Regions from separate parts of the Streptomyces sp. NBC_01591 genome, predicted to be linked through region 1. Evidence: riboswitches for the same ligand, from Rfam matches in the RefSeq annotation. Region 1 holds a riboswitch; the other holds the start of a gene.
The links. A riboswitch is a leader RNA that binds a small molecule or an ion and turns the genes downstream of it on or off. The one in region 1 is predicted to bind S-adenosylmethionine.
Positions count from the first base shown of each region.

Region 2: another riboswitch for S-adenosylmethionine. It lies ahead of OG978_RS11670 (aminotransferase class V-fold PLP-dependent enzyme); the one in region 1 lies ahead of thrC (threonine synthase).

Region 1 covers NZ_CP109327.1:4,839,067-4,843,085, reverse strand. The annotation lists gene OG978_RS22595 (MoaD/ThiS family protein) at 1-97, opposite strand, end outside; gene thrC (threonine synthase) at 128-1,465, opposite strand; SAM riboswitch class I at 1,483-1,609, opposite strand; gene OG978_RS22585 (glucosyl-3-phosphoglycerate synthase) at 1,763-2,719, shown strand; gene OG978_RS22580 (alpha,alpha-trehalose-phosphate synthase (UDP-forming)) at 2,774-4,019, shown strand, end outside.
Region 2 covers NZ_CP109327.1:2,500,883-2,504,901, forward strand. The annotation lists gene OG978_RS11660 (rhomboid family intramembrane serine protease) at 1-111, shown strand, start outside; gene OG978_RS11665 (Lrp/AsnC family transcriptional regulator) at 108-389, shown strand; gene OG978_RS11670 (aminotransferase class V-fold PLP-dependent enzyme) at 472-1,884, opposite strand; SAM riboswitch class IV at 2,059-2,176, opposite strand; gene trpD (anthranilate phosphoribosyltransferase) at 2,262-3,326, opposite strand; gene qcrB (cytochrome bc1 complex cytochrome b subunit) at 3,450-4,019, opposite strand, start outside.

The DNA of each region.
Region 1 (4,019 bases):
CGATGACCTGGGAGAGGGTCGAGCCCTCGGCCGGGACCTCGGTCTGGCCGCCCGTGTAGGTGCGGAGGATGGTGGGGATGCGGACCTTGACGCTCATGGTGGGTGCCCTTCCTGGAGTCTCGGGTGGTCAGCTGGTGGCGAGGCCGGCGGCGCGGAACGCGTCCAGGCTGGGGCGGATGGTCGCGGTCGCCTGTGAGGTATCGGCCACCGCGTCGAGGGTCTTGAGGCCGTCACCCGTGTTGAGTACGACGGTGGTCAGCGACGGGTCGATCAGACCGGCCTCGATGAGCTTCTTCGTCACGCCGACCGTCACACCGCCCGCCGTCTCCGCGAAGATGCCCTCGGTGCGCGCCAGCAGCTTGATCGCGTCGACGACCTGCTCGTCGTTCACATCCTCCACCGCGCCGCCGGTTCGGCGGGCGATGTCCAGGACGTACGGGCCGTCGGCCGGGTTGCCGATGGCGAGGGACTTGGCGATCGTGTTCGGCTTCTGCGGCCGGACGACGTCGTGGCCGCCCTTGTACGCGACCGAGACCGGCGAGCAGCCCTCGGCCTGGGCGCCGAAGAGCTTGTACGGCTTGTCCTCGACGAGGCCGAGCTTGATCAGCTCCTGGAGGCCCTTGTCGATCTTCGTGAACTGCGAGCCGGACGCGATCGGGATGACCAGCTGGTCCGGGAGCTGCCAGCCGAGCTGCTCGCAGATCTCGTACGCCAGGGTCTTGGAGCCCTCGCCGTAGTACGGGCGCAGGTTGACGTTGACGAAGCCCCAGCCCTCGCCGAGCGGGTCGCCGATGAGCTCGGAGCAGAAGCGGTTGACGTCGTCGTAGTTGCCCTCGATGCCGACCAGCTCACCGCCGTACACCGCCGCCATGACGACCTTGCCCTGCTCCAGGTCGTGCGGGATGAACACGCAGGAGCGGAAGCCGGCGCGGGCCGCCGCGGCGCCGACGGCGCCGGCGAGGTTGCCGGTGGAGGAGCAGGAGAGGGTGGTGAAGCCGAAGGCGCGGGCGGCCTCGATGGCCTGGGCGACGACGCGGTCCTTGAAGGAGTGCGTGGGGTTGCCGGAGTCGTCCTTGACGAACAGTTTGCCCTGCTCGACACCGATCTCACGGGCGAGGTTGTCGGCCTGGACGAGCTTGGTCCAGCCGGGGTTCAGGTTCGGCTTCTCGGCGACATCGGCGGGGACCGGCAGCAGCGGCGCGTAGCGCCAGATGTTGGCCGGTCCGGCCTCGATGCGCTTCCTCAGCTCTTCGGGGGAGCCGCTCGGCAGGTCGTACGCCACTTCGAGCGGCCCGAAACAGGACGCGCAGGCGAAAATGGGGCCGAGCTCGAAACGCTCGCCGCACTCGCGGCAGGAAAGCCCCGCGGCGGGACCGAGGTCGACGGCGTGGGCGCCGGTGGATTCCGCGGCTTCGGTGGCTTCGGCGGAAGAATTGGTGCTTACTGCAACGGTCTGCGCAGCCATGGTGGCGAGGCCCTTTCTCCTCATCTTCCTCGCGGCGCGTTTCGCCACGAGACGGAATTGGCACCTTCCCCACCTGACCTCGCGGTCGGCGGGAGGGTTGCCGGGACTTCAACGGGCCGTTCCCTCAGTCCCTCTGGATGAGCGCTGTGGCACCGGATCTTCGATCCGGGCATTTATCGGCGGACGGACCCCGGCATGCGATGGTCGTCCGCGTTGTTCAAGACTGTAACCGAAGCATCGGACTGTTGAGATAGTCGTCCGAACCGCGAGATGGATCACATACAGGGAGTATCGACCGTGCTGGAAGAGGTCGAATGCTGGCTGGCCAGGCGCTCCTGGTCGGCCGCCGACCGCCCGATGGACCGCCTGCTGGCCGCCAGGGCAAGAGCCGGGGAAGCGGGCCGCGGCAGCGTCAGTGTCGTACTGCCCGCACTGAACGAGGAGGCGACGGTCGGCGAGATCGTCGCGACGATCCGGCGCGAGCTGATGGAGAAGATCCAGCTGGTCGACGAGCTCGTGGTGATCGATTCCGGTTCCACGGACGCCACCGCGAAAGTGGCCCGGGAGGCCGGCGCCCGGGTGGTGCACCGCGACGCGATACTCCCCCGGATTCCGGCCGTGCCCGGCAAGGGCGAGGTGCTGTGGCGCTCGCTCCTGGTGACCGGCGGCGACATCGTGTGCTTCGTCGACGCCGACCTGAAGGACTTCTCGGCGGACTTCGTCTCCGGCATCGTCGGCCCGCTGCTGACCGACCCTGACGTGCAGTTCGTGAAGGCGATGTACGACCGCCCCTTCGGTGACACAGCAGGCCAGGGCGGTCGTGTGACCGAGCTGGTGGCGCGTCCGCTGCTCAATCTGCACTGGCCGCAACTGGCCGGTTTCGTCCAGCCGCTGGGCGGTGAGTACGCCGTACGCCGCTCCCTGCTCGAACGGCTGCCCTTCCCCGTCGGCTACGGCGTGGAGCTGGGCCTCCTGGTCGACGCGCTGCACACGGTGGGGCTGGACGCGCTGGCCCAGGTCGACGTGGGGGTGCGCAAGCACCGGCACCAGGACGGGCAGGCGCTCGGCCGGATGGCGGCAGCGATCTACCGGACCGCACAACTGCGGCTGTCCCGCGGCCACTTGGTGCGCCCGGCGCTCACCCAGTTCGAGCGCGGCCCGAACGGTTTCGTACCGCGCACCCATGCCGTGGACACCGAGGAGCGGCCCCCGATGTGCGAGATCGAGGAGTACGTTTCGCGGCGCGCGGCCTGACGTGGCCTGACTTCGCACGTTTGGGCGGTTCGTGATCGGGCTAGATTCCGCAACATGGTCTCCGCGCACGATGCCCAGCCCGCTGCCCGGTCCGACGCCCAGGTCCTCGTCGCGTCCAACCGCGGCCCGGTCTCGTACACCCTGGGCACGGACGGATCGCTCGACGCGAGACGGGGCGGCGGCGGTCTCGTCTCCGGGCTGAGCGCCGTCGACGACAAGCTGTGGGTGTGCGCCGCGCTCGGCGACGGGGACCGGGAGGCGGTCCGGCGCGGGGTCGGTGAGCCGGGTGTACGGATGCTCGACATCGACGCGGACGTCCACACCGACGCGTACAACGGCATCGCGAATTCGGTGCTCTGGTTCGTCCACCACATGCTGTACCAGACACCGCTGGAGCCGGTCTTCGACGCGGAGTTCCGGCGGCAGTGGGCCTCGTTCGAGACCTACAACCGGGCCTTCGCCGAGGCGCTCGCCGAGGAGGCGGGGCAGGGCGCCGCGGTGCTGGTGCAGGACTACCACCTGGCGCTGGTGCCCGGCATGCTCCGCGAGCTCCGCCCCGACCTGCGGATCGGCCATTTCTCGCACACCCCGTGGGCGCCCGTCGACTACTTCCGGCTGCTCCCCGACGACATCGCCGAGCAGTTGCTGCACGGCATCCTGGGCGCGGACCGGGCGGCGTTCCTGACCCGGCGCTGGGCGGACGCGTTCATCGGCTGCTGCACCCAGATTCTGGGCGGCACCGGGCGGACCAGGATCGGGGTGCACGGGCTCGGCGCGGACGCGGACTTCCTGCGCCGCCGGGCGCACGAGGCGGACGTGGACGAGCGGATGGCGGCGCTGCGCGAGCAGGCCGGCCCCGGCCGGAGGACGATCGTACGGGTGGACAGAACGGAACTGTCCAAGAACATCGTGCGCGGCCTGCTCGCCTACCGCGAGCTCCTGGCCGAGCGGCCCGAATGGCGCGAGCGCGTCGTCCATGTCGCCTTCGCGTACCCCTCCCGGCAGGACCTCGCGGTGTACCGCGACTACACGGCCGAGGTGCAGCGGGTCGCCGACGAGATCAACGCCGTGTACGGCACGGAGGGCTGGACGCCGGTCGTGCTGCACGTCAAGGACGACTTCGCCCGCTCGCTCGCCGCGTACCGGCTGGCCGACGTGGCGCTCGTCAACCCGATCCGGGACGGCATGAACCTGGTCGCCAAGGAGATCCCGGTCGTCTCCGACCACGGCTGCGCGCTGGTGCTGTCGCGGGAGGCGGGGGCGTACGAGGAGCTGGGCAGCGACGCGGTCGTGGTGAACC
Region 2 (4,019 bases), 2.3 Mb from region 1:
GCCCATGTGGTGGGCTTCGCCCTCGGCTTCCTCTACGCCTGGGGGCGTTACCGGCGTACGGATAGAGTGAAGGCACCAGCCACGGCCACCGAGGGAGAAAGCCAGCCTTGATCACCGCGATCGTGCTCATCAAAACCAGCGTGGACCGGATTCCCGAGATCGCCGAGGCCATCGCCGCGCTGGACAGTGTCAGCGAGGTCTTCTCGGTCACCGGTACGTACGACCTGATCGCCATGGTCCGGGTGCCCAGGCACGACGATCTCGCCGATGTCATCCCCGGCCGGATCAGCAAGATCCCGGGCGTCGAGGCCACCGACACGCATGTGGCGTTCCGTACCTACTCGCAGCACGACCTGGAGGCCGCCTTCGCCATCGGCCTCGACGCTTGAGTACGCACTTCACCACCGCGCAGCACTTCGGCGGGGGACGGGCCCACAGGCTGCCCGTCCCCCGCCGAAGTGCTGTGTGCCGTCAGAGCTGCGCCGCACCCCGGTCCGGGACGCAGCGGCCGTCCTCGGTGCGGTACTTCCACTGGGCGCCCTTGCTCACGAGCTCCTTGACCGCACGGACGAAACGCTCGATGTGCTCGTCCGGCGTACCGGCGCCGAAGCTCACCCGGATCGCGTTGAGCAGGGGGGTCCCCCCGGTCGAGCCTGTTCGAGACTGGGGGAACTCGCCCGGCTCGGCCTCGGGCGCGCCGCACTCGCCGACCTCCTGCGGGTCGCTGCCCAGCAGGGTGCGGACCAGCGGGTGGGCGCAGAAGAGTCCGTCGCGGACCCCGATGCCGTACTCGGCGGAGAGCGCGGCGGCGAAGTGCGAGCTGTTCCAGCCCTCCACCACGAAGGAGATGACGCCGACCCGCGGGGCGTCGTCGCCGAACAGCGAGAGCACCTTGACCTCGGGAACCTCGGCGAGGCCCGCCCGGACCGCGCCCACGAGGTGCTGCTCCCGGGCGACCAGGTTGTCGAAGCCCGCCTCGGTGAGCGCCTTGCAGGCGGAGGCGATGGAGTACACGCCGATGACGTTGGGGGAGCCGGCCTCGTGGCGGGCAGCGGTGGAGTGCCACTCGACGTCCACGCCGCCGTCGGTGCGGCGGGCGACCTTGCGCGAGGCGCCGCCGCCCGCGAGGTAGGGCTCGGCCCGCTGCAGCCAGTCGGCCCGGCCGGCGAGGACGCCCGAGCCGAAGGGCGCGTACAGCTTGTGTCCGGAGAAGGCGACCCAGTCGACGTCCAGCTCGGCGATGTCGACGGGGTGGTGCGGGGCGAGCTGCGCGGCGTCCAGCACGATCCGGGCACCGTGCGCGTGCGCGGCGGCGGCCAGCTCCTTCACCGGCCACAGTTCGCCGGTGACGTTGGAGGCGCCGGTGACGCAGACCAGCGCGGGGCCGTAGGGCTCGCGGTCGGCGAGCGCCCGCTCCAGCGTCTCGACGGCCTGGGCGGGGGTGCGCGGGGCGTTCAGGTAGGTCACCCGGGCGTCGCGCCACGGCAGCAGCGAGGCGTGGTGCTCGGTCTCGTAGACGAAAACCTGGCAGTCGGCCGGGACGACCGCGGCCAGCAGGTTCAGCGAGTCGGTGGTCGAGCGGGTGAAGATCACCTGGTCGTCGGCGCGGCAGCCGAGGAACTCCGCGACGGTCGCGCGGCTGTTCTCGAAGAGGTCCGTGGAGAGCTGCGAGAGGTAGCCGGCCCCGCGGTGGACGCTGCCGTAGTACGGGGCGTACGCGGCGACGTCGTCCCAGACACGCTGCAGCGCGGGGGCGCTGGCGGCGTAGTCGAGAGCGGCGTAGGTGACCTCACCACCCGTGACCAGCGGAACCGTCACATCCCTGCCCAGAACCGACAGAGGGGCACAAAGCGACTGGTCGGCGGCAGCGGTGAAGACAGACATGGCGAACTCCCGTAAGAGGCAGGCGAAACGCATGCGCCGGCGGATACGCGGCAGCGCAGCGGAAAGAGAAAGAGGGTGTGCGGAAGAGGGCCGAAGGCCCTATCGCATTCGCGTGCTCACAAGAGACTCCCTAGGGACCAGGACCCCGGGGGTTGGCATTCACAGATGCCGAGGGGCCCGCGCTTGCCGCAGACCTCGCTGCCTACGGCCTGGTCTTCACCCGGGGCACCCCGCCACGGACGGAGGGTTGCCGGACAGCGGGCCGGGGCCGTAGTCGCTGTCACTCATGACCTGCCCAGCATCTTGCCATACGTACGAAAACGCGCAAGGCGCAGTCCAGGATCCGGACTGCGCCCCTGCGCCACATTTCCGCCCGTTCAGGCGTTGCTGACCGCCACCCAGCGCTCCAGCGCGCGTGCCGCCGCCCCCGAGTCGATGGACTCGGCGGCCTTCGCGATCCCGGCCGCGAGCTGCTCGTTCAGCGTGTCGTCCGTCGGGTCGAGAGCCGCCAGGGCCGCCGCCGAGTTGAGCAGCACGGCTTCCCGGGCGGGCCCCCGCTCACCGGCCAGCACGCGCCGGGCCACGTCGGCGTTGTACGAGGCGTCCGCACCGCGCAGGGCCTGCACGGGCACCAGCTCCAGGCCGACGTCGCGCGGGTCGAACGCCTCCTCGCGCACCGTTCCGTCCCGGACCACCCAGACCCGCGAGGTCGCGGTCGTCGTCAGCTCGTCCAGGCCGTCGTCGCCGCGGAAGACCAGCGCCGAATTGCCGCGCTCGGCAAGGACACCGGCGACGATCGGCGCCATCTTCAGGTCGGCGACACCGACGGCCTGGGAACGCACCCTGGCCGGGTTGGTGAGCGGCCCCAGAATGTTGAACGTCGTCGGCGTGCCGAGCTCCTTGCGGGCCCTGGCGACGTAACGCAGTGCGGGGTGGAACTTCACCGCGAAGCAGAAGGTGATGCCCGCCTCCTCGGCGACCTCGACGACCCGCTGCGCGCTGAGGTCCAGGTTGACGCCGAGCTTCTCCAGCACGTCGGAGGAACCGCTCGCCGACGAGGAGGCGCGGTTGCCGTGCTTGACGACCTTGGCGCCGGTGCCGGCGATGACGACCGCCGACATGGTGGAGATGTTGACCGTCTTGGCGAGGTCGCCGCCGGTGCCGACGATGTCGACCGTACGACCGGGCACGTGGATGGTGTTGGCGTGCTCGTACATCGCCCGTACCAGGCCGGACACCTCGTCGATCGTCTCGCCCTTGGCACGCAGGGCCACCGCGAATCCGGCGATCTGCACATCGGACGCGTCACCGCTCATGATGCGGTCCATCGCCCACGCGGTGTCGTCGGCGGTGAGGTTCTCGCCGCGCATCAGGGGGTTCAGCACACCGGGCCAGGAACGGTCCGCCACGCTGTCGCCGCCGATCGGGGTCACAACGTTCATGGTCCGCTCCTGGGTCCACAGCCGGTAAAAGGGATCACCTCCACCCTATCGAGCGCCAGGGGCAGCAAAGAGCCCCGTCCATCGAATGGACGGGGCTCCTGCTGTGGCGATCAGTTCAGGCGATCAGTGGTGACCGTGGCCGCTGGTGATCTCCTTGTACTCCTCGACGGTGGGCTTGGCGATCTGGTTGTTCTCGCCGAAGTAGCCCTTGCTGAGCCGGGCCCGCAGCTTCTGCAGGAGAGACACCTTGCGCTCGACACCGTTCTCGTCGACCGTCGGGCCGATCTCGACCGGCTTGTACTGCTCGTGCGCGGTGAGCGTGTGCAGCTGCTCGGGGCCGAGCGGCTCGTGGATCTCGACGAACTCACCGTGCGGCAGGCGCTTGATGATGCCGGACTCGCGCCCGTGCAGCACCTTCTCCTTGTCGCGGCGCTGGAGGCCGAGGCAGATCCGCCGGGTGGCGACGAACGCGATGACCGGGCCGACGAAGATGAAGATCCGGACGAACCAGGAGATGGCGTTCAGCGACAGGTGGAAGTGCGTGGCCCACAGGTCGTTGGCACCGCCGATGAAGACGACGACGTACTCGGTGATCCAGGCGACGCCGAAGGCCGTCCGGGTCGGGGCGTTGCGCGGGCGGTCCAGGATGTGGTGCTCGCGCTTGTCCCCGGTGATCCAGGACTCGACGAACGG